Regions from separate parts of the Streptomyces sp. NPDC059828 genome, predicted to be linked through region 1. Evidence: riboswitches for the same ligand, from Rfam matches in the RefSeq annotation. Region 1 holds a riboswitch; each other region holds the start of a gene.

What was found. A riboswitch is a leader RNA that binds a small molecule or an ion and turns the genes downstream of it on or off. The one in region 1 is predicted to bind cyclic di-AMP.
Region 2: it holds a riboswitch for cyclic di-AMP, as region 1 does, so the genes downstream of both, ACFV6V_RS02790 (M23 family metallopeptidase) here and ACFV6V_RS10680 (M23 family metallopeptidase) in region 1, are expected to answer to the same signal.
Region 3: it holds a riboswitch for cyclic di-AMP, as region 1 does, so the genes downstream of both, ACFV6V_RS25095 (C40 family peptidase) here and ACFV6V_RS10680 (M23 family metallopeptidase) in region 1, are expected to answer to the same signal.
Region 4: it holds a riboswitch for cyclic di-AMP, as region 1 does, so the genes downstream of both, ACFV6V_RS11630 (peptidoglycan DD-metalloendopeptidase family protein) here and ACFV6V_RS10680 (M23 family metallopeptidase) in region 1, are expected to answer to the same signal.

Annotation. Positions count from the first base shown of each region.
Region 1 covers NZ_JBHWIW010000012.1:110,006-114,285, forward strand. The annotation lists gene ACFV6V_RS10660 (DUF5988 family protein) at 1-201, shown strand; tRNA gene ACFV6V_RS10665 (tRNA-Met) at 370-443, shown strand; gene ACFV6V_RS10670 (MerR family transcriptional regulator) at 597-1,346, shown strand; gene ACFV6V_RS10675 (PP2C family protein-serine/threonine phosphatase) at 1,553-2,698, shown strand; cyclic di-AMP (ydaO/yuaA leader) riboswitch at 2,927-3,061, shown strand; gene ACFV6V_RS10680 (M23 family metallopeptidase) at 3,073-4,128, shown strand; gene ACFV6V_RS10685 (PrsW family intramembrane metalloprotease) at 4,165-4,280, opposite strand, start outside.
Region 2 covers NZ_JBHWIW010000003.1:106,171-110,450, forward strand. The annotation lists gene ACFV6V_RS02785 (M16 family metallopeptidase) at 1-1,192, shown strand, start outside; cyclic di-AMP (ydaO/yuaA leader) riboswitch at 1,465-1,633, shown strand; gene ACFV6V_RS02790 (M23 family metallopeptidase) at 1,646-2,419, shown strand; gene ACFV6V_RS02795 (GntR family transcriptional regulator) at 2,675-3,361, shown strand; gene ACFV6V_RS02800 (HPr family phosphocarrier protein) at 3,490-3,771, opposite strand; gene ACFV6V_RS02805 (GNAT family N-acetyltransferase) at 3,859-4,280, shown strand, end outside.
Region 3 covers NZ_JBHWIW010000048.1:20,439-24,718, reverse strand. The annotation lists gene bioB (biotin synthase BioB) at 1-366, opposite strand, end outside; gene ACFV6V_RS25105 (8-amino-7-oxononanoate synthase) at 524-1,669, shown strand; gene ACFV6V_RS25100 (DUF6328 family protein) at 1,674-2,216, opposite strand; gene ACFV6V_RS25095 (C40 family peptidase) at 2,316-2,792, opposite strand; cyclic di-AMP (ydaO/yuaA leader) riboswitch at 2,796-2,977, opposite strand; gene ACFV6V_RS25090 (hypothetical protein) at 3,292-3,600, opposite strand; gene ACFV6V_RS25085 (ATP-dependent Clp protease proteolytic subunit) at 3,608-4,243, opposite strand.
Region 4 covers NZ_JBHWIW010000014.1:83,144-87,423, reverse strand. The annotation lists gene ACFV6V_RS11645 (XRE family transcriptional regulator) at 1-333, shown strand, start outside; gene ACFV6V_RS11640 (DUF6126 family protein) at 344-484, shown strand; gene ACFV6V_RS11635 (tyrosine-protein phosphatase) at 506-1,321, opposite strand; cyclic di-AMP (ydaO/yuaA leader) riboswitch at 1,730-1,883, shown strand; gene ACFV6V_RS11630 (peptidoglycan DD-metalloendopeptidase family protein) at 1,888-2,880, shown strand; gene ACFV6V_RS11625 (SGNH/GDSL hydrolase family protein) at 3,068-3,859, shown strand; gene ACFV6V_RS11620 (STM4011 family radical SAM protein) at 3,820-4,280, opposite strand, start outside.

The sequences.
Region 1 (4,280 bases):
ATGGCTACCAAGGCACGCCTGGAAGGCGGACCGGACGATCTGCAGGGGAAGATCGTCCCGATCACGCCGCCAGGACAGGAACTGAAGATTCCGCACCACGGCGGCTACGAGCACTTCAAGGCCACCACGCGCCACGAGGACAGCTCGGAAGGGCGGCTGACCGTGTACAAGTGGTGGGAGCGGACAGAGGTCGCCGAATAGGCGTCCGTTCAGCCGTCCAGCCGCTGGTCAGCGGAAAACCCGGGGTGGTGGGACGGCTGCCGCCCGGGTGCGGGGGGTCGTCTGCCGTACGGATTCCGGCCCGCCCCCGGGTCGGACGGGAAACTGGTGTGGATCTTGCTCCGCGTAGCGTAGAGTGGTGTTCACCGACGCGGGGTGGAGCAGCTCGGTAGCTCGCTGGGCTCATAACCCAGAGGTCGCAGGTTCAAATCCTGTCCCCGCTACTCAAACTGAGGGCCCGGATCCAGCATCAGCTGGATCCGGGCCCTCAGTACATGCGGTTGACGGGATGCCCCCGCACATGCGCCGCGGTTCACGCTCGGCCTTCGCGAGACGCGCTTGACCTTTACGTAGCGTCAACTTCTACCGTGAAGGTCATGGAGTGGTCGATCCAGGACATCGCGAAGAAGGCGGGCACCACGAGCCGCACCCTCCGGCACTACGGAGAGCTGGGCCTGCTGGTGCCGAGCCGTATCGGTGGCAACGGCTACCGCTATTACGACCAGGACGCCTTGGTCGTACTCCAGCGGATCCTGCTGCTGCGCGAGCTCGGCCTCGGGCTGCCTGCGATCGCGGACGTCCTGGCGGGGCAGCGGGACACGGCTGCCGCACTGCGTACGCATCTGCGACTGCTGGAGCAGGAGCAGGAGCGTATCGCTCGGCAGATTTCCTCGGTGCGGACCACTCTCGACCGCACGGAGAAGGGAGAAGCACTCATGGCCGAAGAAGTCTTCGACGGCTTCGATCACACCCAGTACGAGCAGGAGGTGACCGAGCGCTGGGGCCGGGACGCCTATGAGAAGGGGGACGGTTGGTGGCGCTCACTGAGCGACCAGGAGAAGAAGGACTTCCAGGGCCGTCAGGTCGCGATCGCCCGTGACTTCGCGCGGGCCCGCGAGCGTGGGCTCGCCGTGGACGGCGAGGAGGCGCAGGCGATCGCGAGGCGCCACGTCGAGTGGCTGTCGGTGACGGTCACCCCGACGAAGTCGTACGTCATCGGGCTCGGCGAGATGTACGTCGCCGATCCGCGCTTCGCGAAGAACTACGACCGCCACGCGGAGGGCACGGCGGAGTTCGTGCGTGACGCGATGAAGGTGTACGCGGAGCGCCATCTCAGCGACGACTGAGACCGCTCAGCCGACCCGCGTAGGTACCGCCCCTGCGGTACGGTCACCAGGAGGGCCCCCTGGTGACCATCACCCGGTGACCACGCCCTTCCCCCGCGCCGTAGTCCGGTTGGCCGACGGCGACTCGCCTCCGGGCGCGCCTGCGGCCAGCCTGGTGGGACGCGGCTCCGTCCGCGGCCGTGGGCGGAGCGGGCAGGAGAGCAGTCTTGGCACAGTACGGCGACGACGAAGGCTTCCGGCGCAACACCGGCGGCCGTGTTCTCGTGCTGCTGCTGCCCTGGCTGATGATCATGGCCGGTGTGGTCTTCGACCTGTTCACCCCGGAGACCTACCGCGCCTCGCCGCTCTTCGCCGCCGCTCCGCTGCTCGCCGCCCCCTTCTACACCTGGCGCGGCACCGTGATCGCCATGGTCGCCAGTGTGCTGACCGTGCTCGGGCTGAACATCTACAACGGCACGGTGGGCCAGGTGCCGCCGGCCACCGAGGTCCTGACCGTGCTCACGGTGTCGATCGTCGCCCTCTACATCAACCGGGTACTCCGCCGCAGCGGTGAGCGGCTCGCCTCCGCCCGAGTCATCGCCGAGGCGGCCCAGCTCGCTGTGCTGCCCGAGCCCGCCGAACGGATCGGGGGGCTGCAAGTGGCCGCGCGGTACGAGGCGGCGCAGGCGGACGCGTTCATCGGCGGGGATCTGTACGCAGTCCAGGACACCGCGTTCGGTGTCCGTCTGGTGGTCGGGGACGTCCGGGGCAAGGGTCTGGACGCGGTCGCGACGGTGGCGGTGCTGCTCGGGGCGTTCCGTGAGGTGGCGGATGAGGAGTCCTCGCTGGAGAGGATCGCGCAGCGTCTGGAACGGGCGCTGGCCCGGGAGCACTCGCGGGCGCACGGACTCGACGAGGTCGAGGGCTTCACCACGGCGGTCCTGGCGGAGATCCCGCACGACGGTAGTTGCGTCCGGATCGTCAACCGGGGCCATCCGCCGCCCATCGTGCTGTACGCGGACGGCGTGCTCGACATGCTGGAGCCGAGTCAGGACGCGCTGCCGCTGGGTATGGGGGATCTTGCCCACTGGCCCGACCGTGCGGACGAGGCCCCGTTTCCGCCTGGGGCGACGCTGCTCCTCTATACGGACGGACTGTCCGAGGCCCGCGATCACCACGGGACCTTCTACGATCCGCGGGCGCGGCTCGGGGGCCGTCTCTTTCCCGGGCCCGAGGACCTGCTGGACGCGGTCGTCGCCGATGTACGTCGACACACGGGTGGCGGGCTCACGGACGACATGGCACTGCTGGCGGTCGGCAGGCCGGGTGTGCGGCAGCCGGTGCGGCGCAGGACGATGCCGGTGGTGTCCTGAGGCCCTGAGGCTTCCTCGGCCTGCACCGCATGATGAGTCGTCAGATATTCAACGGTGAACAATGTGGCGTGAGAGGCGGTCAACTCGCCCGATTCACCCAGCTAATGGGCGGTTGGTCCAGGCCGAAAATCGTTAATGATCAAGTGGAACGGCTTGGAATAGAGCCTCGGCGTCTATTAACGTTCGATAACGCAGCGCGGTTGTCCCAGTCGTCGCAAGAGACGGCACCGTGCGCACGCGCCGAATCCCGCAAGGGAACCGGGGAACCACCACTTGGGGTGAATCGGACACTTCGTGTGCCCGTAGGAGACCTTCCTGCTCCGAACCCGTCAGCTAACCCGGTAGGCGAGAAGGAAGGAAAGGAGCACGCCTCCGTGGCGTCCAACGAGCCTGCCCTCCAGGGGATTCCCACCACCGAGTGGGCCCCGTCCGCCGAATGGATCGCTTCCGACGGGGCGGAGGAGTGGAACCCGACGGAGGAGTCCGTCCGTCCGGTTCGCGGCAGGCACCGTGTCGTCAAGCAGCGGGGCGGCCTCGCCCGGAGCTCCACCGTTCTCGGTGTCGGCGTGATCGCAGCCGTCGGCGCGGGCGGCATCGCCACCGCGCAGGACAAGCCGGCCGTCTCCATCTCGCTGCCCGACACCATCACGGACAACCTCCCGGATGCCGAGTCCCTGCCCGGCGTGGGCTCCCTGATTTCGGACGACGGCTCCGACGAACAGGGCACGGACAGCGCGGCAGGCGCACCGCTCACCGCCATGTCCCTCGCCACCACCACCGACACCGCAGAGCCGGTCGGCACCCAGCAGGGCACCGCGGGCGAGGCGCTGCGCGCCCGGATCCTCCAGCAGGCCGAGCAGCAGCAGGCCAAGGTCGAGGCGGAGACGCGAGCGGCTGCCGAGAAGACCGCCGCGGAGAACGCCGCGGCCGAGGCGAAGAAGCAGCAGTCGGAGGCGGAGGCCAAGGCCGCCGAGGTCCAGCGCGAGGCGGAGGAGGCCGCTGAGGCCGCCCGGCTCGCCAAGCTCGCCGCGAGCTACTCGCTGCCCACGTCCTCGTACACCCTCACCTCCACCTTCGGCGAGGCCGGCTCCATGTGGTCGTCCGGCCACCACACCGGTCTCGACTTCGCGGCCCCCACCGGCACCCCGGCCAAGGCCGTGCACGGAGGGACCGTCAAGTCCGCGGGCTGGTCGGGCGCGTACGGCTACCGCGTGGTGCTGGAGCTCGAGGACGGCTCCGAGGTCTGGTACTGCCATCTGTCGTCGATGACCGTCGGCGCGGGCCAGGAGGTCGGCACCGGCGACACCATCGGACGCGTCGGTGCGACCGGCAATGTCACCGGGCCGCATCTGCACCTGGAGGTGCACACCCCGTCCGGCGAAGGTGTGGATCCGGCCGCCTGGCTGCGGGACAAGGGCCTGACCGTCTGACCCCGAGTCGCCAAGGGCTGTCCGCCCGGACACGGCCTAGTGCCGGTAGGGGTTGTAGTCCTCGTAGTCCCGGTGCGGCGGAGGTATCCGGGCGCGCCCCGTCGCCCTCGCCGCATAGGTCAGGGCCGGTGTCGCGACATGCTTGCGCTGCC
Region 2 (4,280 bases), on a different contig from region 1:
GATCATGGCCCGAGCGCTTTCCGAGGGCACCGACAAGCACACGGCGGAGCAGTTCGCCGCCGAGCTGGAGCGCTGCGGCGCGACCCTCGACGCACACGCCGACCACCCCGGCGTCCGCCTCTCGCTCGAAGTGCCGGTCTCCCGGCTGCCGAAGGCCATGGGCCTGCTGGCCGAGGCCCTGCGGGCGCCGCTGTTCGCGGACAGTGAGGTCGAGCGGCTCGTACGCAACCGGCTTGACGAGATCCCGCACGAGACGGCGAATCCGGCTCGCCGCGGAGCCAAGGAGCTGGCCAAGCAGCTCTTCCCGGCGTCCTCGCGGATGTCGCGCCCGCGTCAGGGCAGCGAAGAGACCGTGGCACGCATCGACTCCGCTGCCGTCAGGGCTTTCTACGAGGCCCATGTGCGGCCCGCCACCGCCACGGCTGTGATCGTCGGTGACCTCGCCGACGTCGACCTGGACGCGGTGCTGGCCGACACCATCGGCGCGTGGACCGGCAGCGCGGGTGAGCCCCGCGTCATGGCGCCGATCACCGCCGACGACACGGGCCGCGTCGTGATCGTCGACCGTCCGGGCGCGGTCCAGACCCAGCTGCTCATCGGCCGCATCGGGCCGGACCGCCATGACAGCGTCTGGCCGGCCCAGGTCCTCGGCACCTACTGCCTGGGTGGCACCCTCACCTCGCGCCTGGACCGCGTCCTGCGCGAGGAGAAGGGCTACACCTACGGAGTGCGGGCCTTCGCCCAGGTGCTGCGCTCGGCCGCCCCCGCGGCCCCGGGTGGTGCCACCGGGGCGGCCACGCTCGCCATCAGCGGCTCCGTCGACACCCCGAACACCGGCCCGGCGCTCCAGGATCTCGTCACGGTGCTGCGCACGCTCGCCGCCGAGGGCCTCACGGACGCCGAGCGCGACGTGGCTGTGCAGAACCTGGTGGGTGTCGCCCCGCTGAAGTACGAGACCGCCGCCTCCGTCGCGGGCACCCTGGCCGACCAGGTGGAGCAGGGCCTCCCGGACGACTTCCAGGCACAGCTGTACGCCCGGCTGGCCGCCACCGGCACCGTCGAGGCGACCGCCGCGGTCGTCAGTGCCTTCCCGGTGGACAGGCTTGTCACGGTCCTCGTCGGTGACGCCGCGGAGATCGAGGAGCCGGTCAAGGCGCTCGGAATCGGCGAAGTGACTGTTGTCACCGGCTGATTGACGGTATGTGAGCCGAAGGTCCGTGGAGCCGGGAGGTGTCCGAGGGTGGGGACCTGGAAGGGCCCCGTTGGCGCATGGCCAACGGGGCCCTTCTCTTTGCCCGTTTGCCGCTCTCTACACCTGCCCGTTTGTCCGTTTTGTTGGAGAGGCTGCCTGTCTGCCCTGTGGGATGTACGACAAAATCCCGTGTTCGTTTGGTGATTGGCGGAAGATCGGCTTAGCGTCTTCTGCGCTGTCCGCCCGTTGTTATGCGCCGCACCTGCGGCAACGGACAGCTATCGCCGAGTCCCCGTCGGGCGCAAGCCTGGGGAGCCGGGGACCCACAAGTCCCGTGGGGTGAATCGGTACGCCTTCGCGCATCCGCGTGGAGGGGGACCGTAGGAGACCTTCCTGCTCCGAACCCGTCAGCTAACCCGGTAGGCGAGAAGGAAGGAAAGGACAAGCCACTTCATGGCGTTCACCCGTGCCACCGGGAAGCATCGTGGTCCGAGCCGGCTGACGCGCAAGCGTGCGGGCATCGCCGGAGCCGCGGCCCTGGCCACCACCGGCGTCGTCGGAACCCTCGCCTCACCCGCCCTCGCCGCCGAGCCGGAGAGCCCCTCCGTCGAGGACACCGGCCTGAATCAGGTGGTCATCGCCGGCGACACACTCGCCAAGCAGGTCGGTGCCCAGGCTGACATCCAGCAGGAAGAGGCCGACCTCGCCGCGTCCAAGGCCAAGGCCGAAGCCGACGCGAAGCGCAATGCCGAGCTCCGGGTCAAGGCCGCCCGGGACGCCGAGGAGCGCGCCGCCCGTGAGGCCGAGCGCAAGCGCCTGCTGACGTACAACCTCCCCGTCGCCGGGTCCTATGTCAGCACGGACTACCACTCGGGCGGGGCCATCTGGTCCTCGGGCAGCCACACCGGCATCGACTTCCACGCCTCCTCCGGGTCCAAGGTCGTCGCGGTCGGCACCGGCACCGTCGTGGAAGCCGGCTGGGGTGGCGCGTACGGCAACAACGTCGTGATCAAGATGAACGACGGCACGTACACCCAGTACGGCCACCTCTCGTCCATCAGCGTCTCCGTCGGCGAGCGGGTCACACCGGGCCAGCAGCTCGGACTGTCCGGCTCCACCGGCAACACCACCGGCCCGCACCTCCACTTCGAAGCTCGTACGAGCCCCGAGTACGGCTCGGACATCGACCCGGTGGCTTATCTGCGCGGCCACGGCGTCAAGGTCTGACCGACCCGCAACGCGGCACACAACGCTCCGATCCGCGCGCGGTCCCACGGCGCGCGGAGGACGAAGGCTCCGGCCCGGTCATCGAGACCGGCCGGAGTCTTCGGCATTTTCCGGCCAAAAGATATCCAGGGACAGGGGCAGGCCATCGGAAATTCCGGCCCATTGTCATAGAGTCACCGAACAGACGTCGCTCGACTGATCGACTGGGTCTCGCGCGGATTGAGCGGATGCAGCGGATTAAGGCGGAGGTTCGGTATGCGCATTCCTGCGCGGTCGGTATGCACGGCAATCCGCGATGACATCGTGTCCGGGGTTCTGGAGCCCGGCAGCCGGCTCGCCGAGGAGCAGTTGGCCCGTCGCTACGGCGTCTCGCGCGTCCCTGTGCGCGAGGCGCTGCGCACCCTGGAGTCCGAGGGCTTCGTGGTGTCCCGCCGGCACGCCGGCGCGTGTGTCGCCGAGCCGACCGGGCAGGAGGCCGCCGACCTTCTGGAGACCCGCATGCTGCTGGAGCCACTCGGTGCGGCCCGGGCCGCACAGCGGCGTACCGAGGCCCATCTGAAGGTGCTGCGCGGCCTGGTCAGACTGGGCCGGGAGCGGGCTCGCGGCGGCCAGGGCGAGGATCTGCGGTCACTGGGCGGCTGGTTCCACGAGACCCTGACCCAGGCGTCCGCCAGCCCCGGGCTCATCACCTTGCTCACCCAGTTGCGGCACAAGATCGCGTGGATGTACGCGGTCGAGCAGCCGGTCCAGCCGATGGAGTGCTGGTCCGAGCATGCGGCGATCGTGGACGCGGTGGCGCGCGGGGACGCGGAGCGGGCGCGGGCGCTCACCGCGATGCACGCGGAGCGGACGGCCAGGGCGCACCGGCTGCGTATTCCGCCGCCGCGCCCGGCGGTGAGGGTTTCGCAACATCCCGTAAACACAGCGAGTGTGCGTGATTAACACAGGTGCCGTATACAAAAGAGGTTCAATAAGCGATTTCCGGGGTGTGTGCCCTCCGGCATGAATTGCTGCGCCTTGGTGCCCCGGTTTTCCGGTGGCGACCATTCTTCATGAATGCTGCGCCAAATTCACACGGTCTCGGGCAGTTCCTCGAGTCCTTCGGCCACCAGCTTCGCCAGCCGGTCCAGTGCCACCTCGGCGCCGTCCGCGTCGGAGGCGAGCACGATCTCCTCGCCGCCCTCCGCGCCGAGGCCGAGCACCGCCAGCATCGAGGCGGCGTTGACCGGGTTGGCGTCGGCCTTGGCGATGGTGACCGGAATGCCCGCGGCCGTGGCGGCGCGGACGAAGATCGAAGCGGGGCGGGCGTGCAGGCCCTCGGCCCAGCCGACATGGACGCGGCGCTCAGCCATGGTGATGCCTCCTGAGTCTGGGGGTGACCTCAGACTGCACCCGGCTCACGGGCTTCGCGACCGGGGCCCGGGTCGTAGTCTGGGCCCATGCAGACCCCGTCGGACCACGCGTACCCCGACCACTGGGAAGCCGACGTGGTGCTGCGTGACGGCGGCACCGCGCGCATCAGGCCGATCACCACGCAGGACGCCGAGCGGCTCGTGAGCTTCTACGAACAGGTCTCGGACGAGTCCAAGTACTACCGCTTCTTCGCGCCCTACCCCCGGCTGTCCACCAAGGACGTCCACCGGTTCACCCACCACGACTACGTGGACCGGGTGGGCTTGGCGGCGACGGTGGGCGGCGAGTTCATCGCGACCGTGCGCTACGACCGGATCGACGCGAACGGCAGGCCGGCCTCGGCGCCCGCCGACGAGGCCGAGGTCGCCTTCCTCGTCCAGGACGCGCACCAGGGGAGGGGCGTCGCGTCCGCGCTCCTCGAGCACATCACGGCGGTCGCTCGTGAGCG
Region 3 (4,280 bases), on a different contig from region 1:
GACATCGCGGTCGGTCGGCCCCCGGCCACTCGCCACCAGGCACACCCGCTTCGCACCGCCGGCGACACCCGCGGCGGCGGCCTTCGACGCCTCATCGGGCTTCAGCCAGGTGTACTTGAGGATGTCCGCCTTGGAACCGAGGCGCTGCGAGCAGTACGAGCAGTCCTCGGGGCACAGACCGGACTTCAGGTTCACCAGATAGTTCAGCTTCACCCGCCGTCCGAACCACTGGCGGCGCACCTTGCCGGCCGCGGCCACCACATCGAGCAGATCGTCGTCGGAAGTCGCCAGTACGGCGAGGGCTTCTTCGCGGGTCGGCAGCTCACGCCGCAGGCCCTTGTCCACCAGCGTGTTCAGGAGGTCCATGGCGGAGATCCTCGCCTACCGGACACCTCTCGGCCAAGGAGGAACTGGACAACACACGCGGATTGATGTGTGTGCATGGCCACACTCTGACCTTTGCGGCACGACGCTAGGGTCTGTTCGCTGCCTACAAAAGGACCGCACTGCCATGCCTCAGGCCATGCTCAAGGATCCGTTCGAGTGGATCGACGAAGCGGCGCGGTTGCGCGCGGACGCCGGTCTGGTCCGCGCGCTGCGTCCGCGCGCCGCCGACGACGTCCTGCTCGATCTGGCGAGCAACGACTATCTGGGGCTCACCCGCAGGCCGGAGGTCACCGCGGCGGCAGGCGAAGCGGCCCACCGCTGGGGCGCGGGAGCCACCGGGTCGCGCCTGGTCACCGGGAGCACCGCCCTGCACGCCGAACTCGAAGCGGAGCTGGCCCGGTTCTGCGGCTTCGAGGCGGCGCTGGTGTTCTCCTCCGGTTACGCGGCCAACCTCGCGGCCCTCACCGCGCTCAGCGCGCACGGCTCCCTCATCGTCTCGGACGCGGGCAACCACGCCTCCATCGTCGACGGATGCCGGCTGGCCCGGGCCGAGACGGCCGTCGTCCCGCACGCCGACCCGGAGTCCGTACGCAAGACCCTCGACGCGCACCCAGGGCGGCGGGCGCTCGTCGTCACCGACTCGGTCTTCTCGGTGGACGGCGACGCGGCGCCGCTCGCCGCGCTCGCCGCAGCCTGCCGTGCGCATGGCGCCGCGCTGGTCGTCGACGACGCGCACGGGCTCGGGGTGCTGGGCGACGGGGGCCGGGGCGCGCTACACGCGGCCGGGCTCGCGGGCGCGGCCGATGCCGTCGCGACCATGACTCTCTCCAAGTCCCTGGGCAGTCAGGGTGGCGCGGTGCTCGGCCCCGCGCGGGTCATCGCCCATCTGGTCAACGCCGCGCGGACGTTCATCTTCGACACCGGCCTCGCCCCGGCAGCGGTGGGCGCGGCACTGGCGAGTCTGCGTCTGATCGGGCGTGAGCCGGAATTGGCGGATCGTGCTCGCGCGGTGGCGGCGACGCTCCACGAACGCCTCACGGACGCCGGGCTGACGGCCGCCCGCCCGGACGCCGCGGTCGTCTCCGTACGGGCGCCCTCGCCCGAGTCGGCCGTACGCTGGGCCGCCGACTGCCGTGCCGCAGGGCTGGCCGTCGGCTGCTTCCGGCCGCCGTCCGTGCCCGACGGCATCTCACGGATCAGGCTGACCGCACGCGCCGACCTCACGGACCGGCAGCTCGACGAGGCGATCACCACCATCCTGCGCACCGCGCCGGGCCGCTGAGCTTTCAGGACCGGCGGGGACCCGAGTCCGAACCGGGGTCCGAGTGCGCGTTCGGTCCCCGGCCGGCCCGGTCCGTCTGTCGGCCCCGCCGGTCGAACCTCCGCGCCATGCCCAGGGGCAGGGCTCCCCACAGCATGGTGCAGACGAAAAGCGTGACAGCGGCGGCGACGATCCCCTCGGGCGTACCGTGCACCACGTCGACCACGAGCAGCACCGCCGAAGTCAGCGCCAGGGCGAGGACGGCGAGCCCCGTCCCCGCCAGGCGGGAGGAGACCGAGACGATCTCCTTCTTGGCGCCTTTGCGGAACAGCCCCCGATGCACCGCGGCAGGTGCGGTGAACAGCGCCGCGGCCACCACGGACAGCATCAGCGTCGTCACGTAGGTCCCGCGCTGGAACGAGTCGAGTGAGGGGAACCGGGCCGTGAACGCGAGGGTCAGCAGAAAGGCGAACAGGATCTGGACGCCGGTCTGGATGACCCGCAGCTCTTGCAGGAGCTCGGCGAAATTGCGGTCCGCCCGCTCGGTCTCGGTCTCATCCCGCGCCATACGGGATTCCTCGTTACTCATTTGGTACGAGTAACCCACATTGCGCGGTTCGTGTCCTGTTGTCGGGATGATCTGCTGAATCCGCGGTCCCGCAGCCGGTCACCCCACGCGACCGTACCGGACACCCTTCGACCAGATCTTGCTCAGCTTCACCACCGAGCCGGACTTGGGGGAGTGCCAGATCTTCCCCCCGCCCGCGTAGATCCCGACGTGGTAGACCTGCCCGCCGTGGTGGAAGAACACCAGATCACCCTTTCGGCGGCCGGACGCCGGGACATGGCTCGTGCGGTTGTACTGGGCCTGTGCCGTGCGCGGCAGGCTCCGGCCCGCCTTCCGGTACGAGTAGAGGACCAGGCCCGAGCAGTCGAACCGGCTGGGACCGATGGCGCCGTACCGGTAGGGTGCGCCCTTCTTGGACGCGGCCACGTTCAGGGCCTTGGCGGCGTACGCGGAGGCGGCATGGGCCTCGGGGGTGGCGCCCGGCACGAGCAGGGAACCGCCGACGGCGGCGAGAGTGACAGCGGAGACGGCACCCGTCCGCGTGAACAGGGACGGACTGTATGCATGCGCAGTCATGCGCAACCCTTCGTCAGCCGCCTGTGAAGGATGACCTGTCGGGTTCGGGCTGGCGAAGGTGCCCGGCCGCGTGAGCGGCTTCACCCCAAGATCCGGCCGGGTAGGGCGGCCGGACCGTACTGCCTGGGTCCTCCACTCCTGCCGAAAGCACTCATGTCGACTCAGGCATCCGGCGCGGCGGCAGGACTCGGCGTCCGCCCGGACCGCCCCGCCGTGGTGGCGGGGGCTTGTCGTCCCAGCGATCTTGACGCACGAACTGCCGGATTTCCGACCCGAAACGACGTTTTGTGAAGCTCGTCACCACTGATCCGTTCAGGTGGAGGGCCCCATTCGGCCCAGTTGGGGTGGCGCCGCGGCAAGCGCCGTACCTGCGACGTCGCGCCGCGATCCACCGGATGGCCCATCAGGGAACGCAACTCGCGCGGCACGTAAGCGGAAGAGGCCACTGGTCCGGTTGGCTGACACCCACTCGTACGCGTGCGTGCCGCGGCGGGCGACCTCAACTCGTGCGCTCCGGGGGGACAGTGATCCTGGCCGTACGCCGCTCCCCGCCGAGCACCCGCAAGGCGCGGGCCAGCGTGGGTGCGTGCAGTTCGCTCTCGCCACGCGTGTGCATCAGCGTGAGCGCGTCCCGGAGGGCGCCCGCCTGGGCGGCCAAAGCCTGTGCGGCGCGCAGGGCTCCGTAGGTGTGCGTACCGCGGGCGGGGTTGATCCGTCCCAATTGGTCGACGACTTCGAGATAGCGGTCGATGAACTCGCTTTCGGCGCGCGTCAGTGCGGGCAGCGGCGGGAGTTCGGGCGGCAGCACGGCCCGTTCACCGTGTTCCGGGCGAAGCGGCCGATGCCTTGCGGTTCCTGATGACGTGATCGATCAGACCGAACTCCTTCGCGGACGCGGAGTCGAGGACCGTGTCGCGGTCGAGAGCACCGCGGACGCGCTCCTCGCTCTGTCCGGTATGGCGTACGAGCAGCTTCGCGATCTGCTCGTGCAGCCGCAGCAACTCCCGTGCCTGGATGTCCAGATCGGATGGCTGGCCCTGCATGGGCTCGGGCAGCGCGGGCTGCTGGACCACGACCCGGGCGCCGGGCAGCGCCATGCGCTTGCCGGGGGTGCCGGCGGCGAGGAGCACGGCGGCGGTGGAAGCGGCCTGCCCGAGGCAGGTCGTGGCCACATCGCACCCCACCACCTGCATCGTGTCGTAGATCGAGGTCATCGCGCTGACGGGGCCGCCAGGGGAGTTGATGTACAGGTGGATGTCCTGGTCGGGAGCGGCGTATTCGAGATACAGGAGTTGGGCGACCACATCACCGGCCGAGGTCTCGTCGACGGGCGTACCGAGGAAGACGATGCGCTCACCCAGCAGCTTCGCGTAGGGGTCGAGGGTGCGGACCCCGGTACTGGTCCGCTCGCTGAACTCAGGAAGGACATGGCGGGCGTGAAGGTGGTTCACGGATACCCCCATCCGTAAAAAATGTACAGGACGTACA
Region 4 (4,280 bases), on a different contig from region 1:
GGCGGGATGGGACCCGCTGAGGCCGACGGCTGGAGCTACCGGCAGACCGGCGGCTGGGGCCGCGCCATGCAGGCCTTGCGGGTGCGGGTGCCCTATGGGGCCCAGGGCGATCTGGTGCGGGTCCATCCGGGTGAGGAGTGGCTCTACGTCCTGGACGGCAGGCTTCGGCTGGGCCTCGGGGACAGCGTCCATGAGCTCACCCCGGGGGACAGCGCGCACTTCGACTCGCTCACCCCGCACCGAATCGCCTCCGCCACACCAGGCGGGGTCGAGCTGCTGTTCGTCCACACCCTGCTCCAGAGCCCCGATCCGCACGCGCGACCGCACACCTGAGGAGATCCGCATGCCCGGTGCACCTGAGAAGTCCTCGTCGAACGACCAGAAGTTCCCGCTCGGCCTGGCCGTCCGGCTGTTCGCCTATCTGGTCGCGGGCCACCTGTTCGCGGCGTTCCTCTACCTGCTGTTCACGGTCGGCGGGCAGTGAGGCCGGGGGCGCGCGGAGGTATCAGACCGTGCCGTCCAGCAGGCGGTCGCGCAGCCGCTCCCGGGTCTCGGGCGTGATGCCGAGGCCCGCGGAGAGATAGCGCTCGGGGCCGCCCCAGGTCTCCTCGATGGCCTCGAAGGCAGCCGCCAGATACTCCGCGCGGGCGTCGAAGAGCGGGTTGAGCAGGTCCATGACCTCGGGGGACATCCCGGCGGAGGAGGTGTCGCTGCGGCGCACCTTGTAGCGGCGGTGCGGATCGTTCGACTTCAAGTAGTCGGCCTCGATGGCGTCCCGCTCGACGCCCACCGCGAGCAGGGAGATCGCGATCGACAGGCCCGCGCGGTCCTTGCCCGCGGCGCAGTGCATCAGGGCGGGGACGCTGTCCTCGGCGAGGGAGTGCAGCACGCGGCTGTGCTCCTCGGTCCGCTCCTTGATCATCTTCCGGTACGAGTCGGACATCCGGCCGGCCGCCTTGCCGTCGGCGAGGATCGAGCGCAGCTGTTCGAGATTGCCGTCGCGCACCATCATCCAGAACTCGGCGCCGTCGGCGGGGTCGCTGAGCGGGATGTTCACGTTCCGCACGCCGGGCAGCTCGACGTCGGCCCCCTCGAGCTTGTGGTCGGCGGCGTTGCGGAAGTCGAAGATGGTGTGGAGCTCGAGGGACGCGAGGAACACGGCGTCGTCGGCGGTGGCGTGGGCGAGGTGCCCGCTGCGGAACAGTCTGCCGTGCCGCACCCGGCGCCCGTCCACGGTCGGCAGACCGCCCACGTCCCGGAAGTTGCGCACGCCCGAGAGCTCGGGCTCGGTCGAAGGGACCTGGGGCAGCTGCTGCGTCACGGGGGCTCCTCCGTGTCTGCGGTTGGCGTCGCGCGTCGACGACGGCGTGCACCTGACCATACGACATGGGTTCCTCGGGAAATCACCCCGCCTGGAGTGAGCCTATCTGGGGTTAATGCCGGTTCTGTCCGATTTGATGAATTAGGGAAGAGTGAACCAGTTAGGAACGAGATGGGATTCCCGTCGTGAGCGGGATCATATTCGTGACGGTCCGTTGCCGTGTCTCCCCATCAAACCCCTTTGTGTATAAGGCAATCAAAGATCCGTAATCCACGCAGGGTGACCGGAAAATCCCCGTTGATATCGCACGGGTGAATGCCGACCGATTAGGACTGCTTGTACCGCTCGCCCGACTCGCCTACGGTCGCCGCAATCCGGTCGGACCGCCGAATCCTGCCGCCGTCCGGAATTCCGCACACACTCACGCGTGGCAGGAGCGGGGGACCCAGGTAAGTCGCCGTCCCGGGGTTCCGGACGGCTAGGGGTGAAGTCGTGCCATCGCACGGCCGGGCAGCTCCAGCCCGAACCCGACAGCTCACCTCGCAGGCGCCGGAGAGGAATTCGCCATGCCCGGACGGGGTAAGCACCGCCGACCCAAGACCAGCCCGCTCGCTCGCGGATTCGTCGCCGCGGGAACCGGTGGCGCCGCCATCGCACTCCCGCTCATCGGCGCCGCAGGCGCGGCGCACGCCACGGGGAACTCCGCTCCCGCGGCCACCGCCGAGCACACCGCCGCAGTCGCCCGACAGGCCGCCGCCCCGCAGTCGGTGGCCGCTCCGAAGCCGCCCAGGACCTACACGGTCGTGTCCGGCGACTACCTGTCCAAGATCGCCGAAGAGCAGCATGTCCGCGGCGGCTGGAAGAAGCTGTACGCCGAGAACCGCGAGGTCGTCGGCGAGAACCCCTCGCTGATCCACCCGGGTCTGAAGCTCGCCCTCGGCACCGCGGCGAAGACCGCGGCACCGACCGAGCGCCCGGCCCAGGCGCCGGCGAAGGACGAGCGCGCCTCGCGGTCTGCCGACCGTACCGCCGATGCCCCCAAGGCCGCCCCGGCTGCCCCCGGGGTCAAGGCCAAGGTCAAGGTCGAGGCCAAGGCCAAGGTCGAGGCCGCCGCCCCCGCGGCTGCCGAGGCTCCGTCCGCTAAGAGCAAGGAGTCCTTCTACTCTGCTCCGGTCGCCGGAGGCATCAGCACCGCCTACCGCACCCCGGGTGCCATGTGGTCCAGCGGCTACCACACCGGTCTCGACTTCATCGCCTCCGTCGGTACCTCGGTCAAGTCCGTCGGCCCCGGCACCGTCGCCTCGGCCGGATGGGCCGGCGCTTACGGCAACCAGGTCGTCATCCGGCACGGCGACGGCACCTACTCCCAGTACGCCCACCTCTCCTCCCTCTCCGTCTCGGCCGGGCAGAGCGTGAGCGGCGGACAGCAGATCGGCCTCTCCGGCTCCACCGGCAACTCCACCGGTCCGCACCTCCACTTCGAGATCCGCACCACGCCGAACTACGGCTCGGACATCGACCCGCTGGCCTACCTCCGCCAGCACGGTGTGCGCCTCTGAACCACCCCCTCGAGCTGACGTAACGTCAGTGACGTCCGCCGCTCCCCACCTGACGCGGGGAGTGGCGGACGTCTGTGTGCCGCCGGTATTCCCGTCCGCCGAAAACCGGCTCGGTGGTCTATGTCACGCCCCGTCAACCCCTCCTACGGTGGCGTAGGTCACTTCGCGCGGTGAAAGATGTCGTGACGTGGCAGACGATTCGAGATCAACAACAGACACACTATTCGGGTCGTACGCGGCGATCGGTGACAGCTTCACCGAGGGCGTGGGGGATCCGGGGCCCGACGAGCAGTTCGTCGGCTGGGCAGACCGCCTCGCGGTGCTGCTCGACGACCGTGTACCGGAGCACACCTTCCGCTACGCCAACCTCGCCGTACGCGGCAGGCTTCTCGACCAGATCGTGGAGGAGCAGGTCCCCCGGGCGAAGGAACTCGCCCCCGACCTGGTGACGTTCTGCGCGGGGGGCAATGACATCATCCGGCCCGGCACCGACCCCGACGACGTCGCCGAGCGCTTCGAACGCGCCGTGGCCGACCTCCGCGCATCCGTCGGCACCGTCATGGTGACCACCGGATTCGACACCCGGGGCGTGCCGGTGCTCCGCCATCTGCGTGGCAAGATCGCTACGTACACCGCCCACGTACGGGCCATCGCCGACCGCCACGGCTGCCCCGTACTGGACCTCTGGTCGCTCAGGTCCGTCCAGGACCGCCGTGCCTGGGACGACGACCGCCTCCACCTCTCCCCGGAGGGCCATACCCGCGTCGCGCTCCGCGCCGCACAGGTCCTCGGCATCGGCATCCCCGCGGACCCGGACCAGGAGTGGCCCCCACTGCCGCCCCGGGGTGCGCTGGAGATCCGTCGCGACGACATCCTCTGGGCCAGGGAGTACCTGGTCCCGTGGATCGGCAGGCGACTGCGCGGGGAGTCCTCCGGCGATCACGTGGAGCCGAAGCGTCCAAATCTCCTTCCGCTCTGAGGCCCGCTACGGAGTCCGCGCCCCGGGCCCAGCCCGGGCCCGGGACCGTCCATCTCACCGTGTGCTGACGTGTGGGCGGGGATCCGTTCCAGGACCCCGCCCGCGAACACGTCGTACAACGGCAGCGACTCCAGGTGGACATAGCCGATGTGGCAGTCGCAGACGGCGAGCGGGCAGGCGCGGGGCTTCAGCGCCGCGCGGTAGGAGCCGTCGTAGAGACTGCCGAGCCGGGTGCGGACGAAATGGCAGCGCCGCACCGAGCCGTCCCCGTCCACCGAGATCACCGACTCTCCGGTGCGGCACGGCAGCCCGGCCGAACGGTGGGGGTGGCGGCTGTAGGGGAACAGCGGATCGAGGGCCGTCCAGCGGGCGGCCTGCTCGTCCGTGTAGGTGTGCCCCTCTGCCGCGTTGATCCACAGAT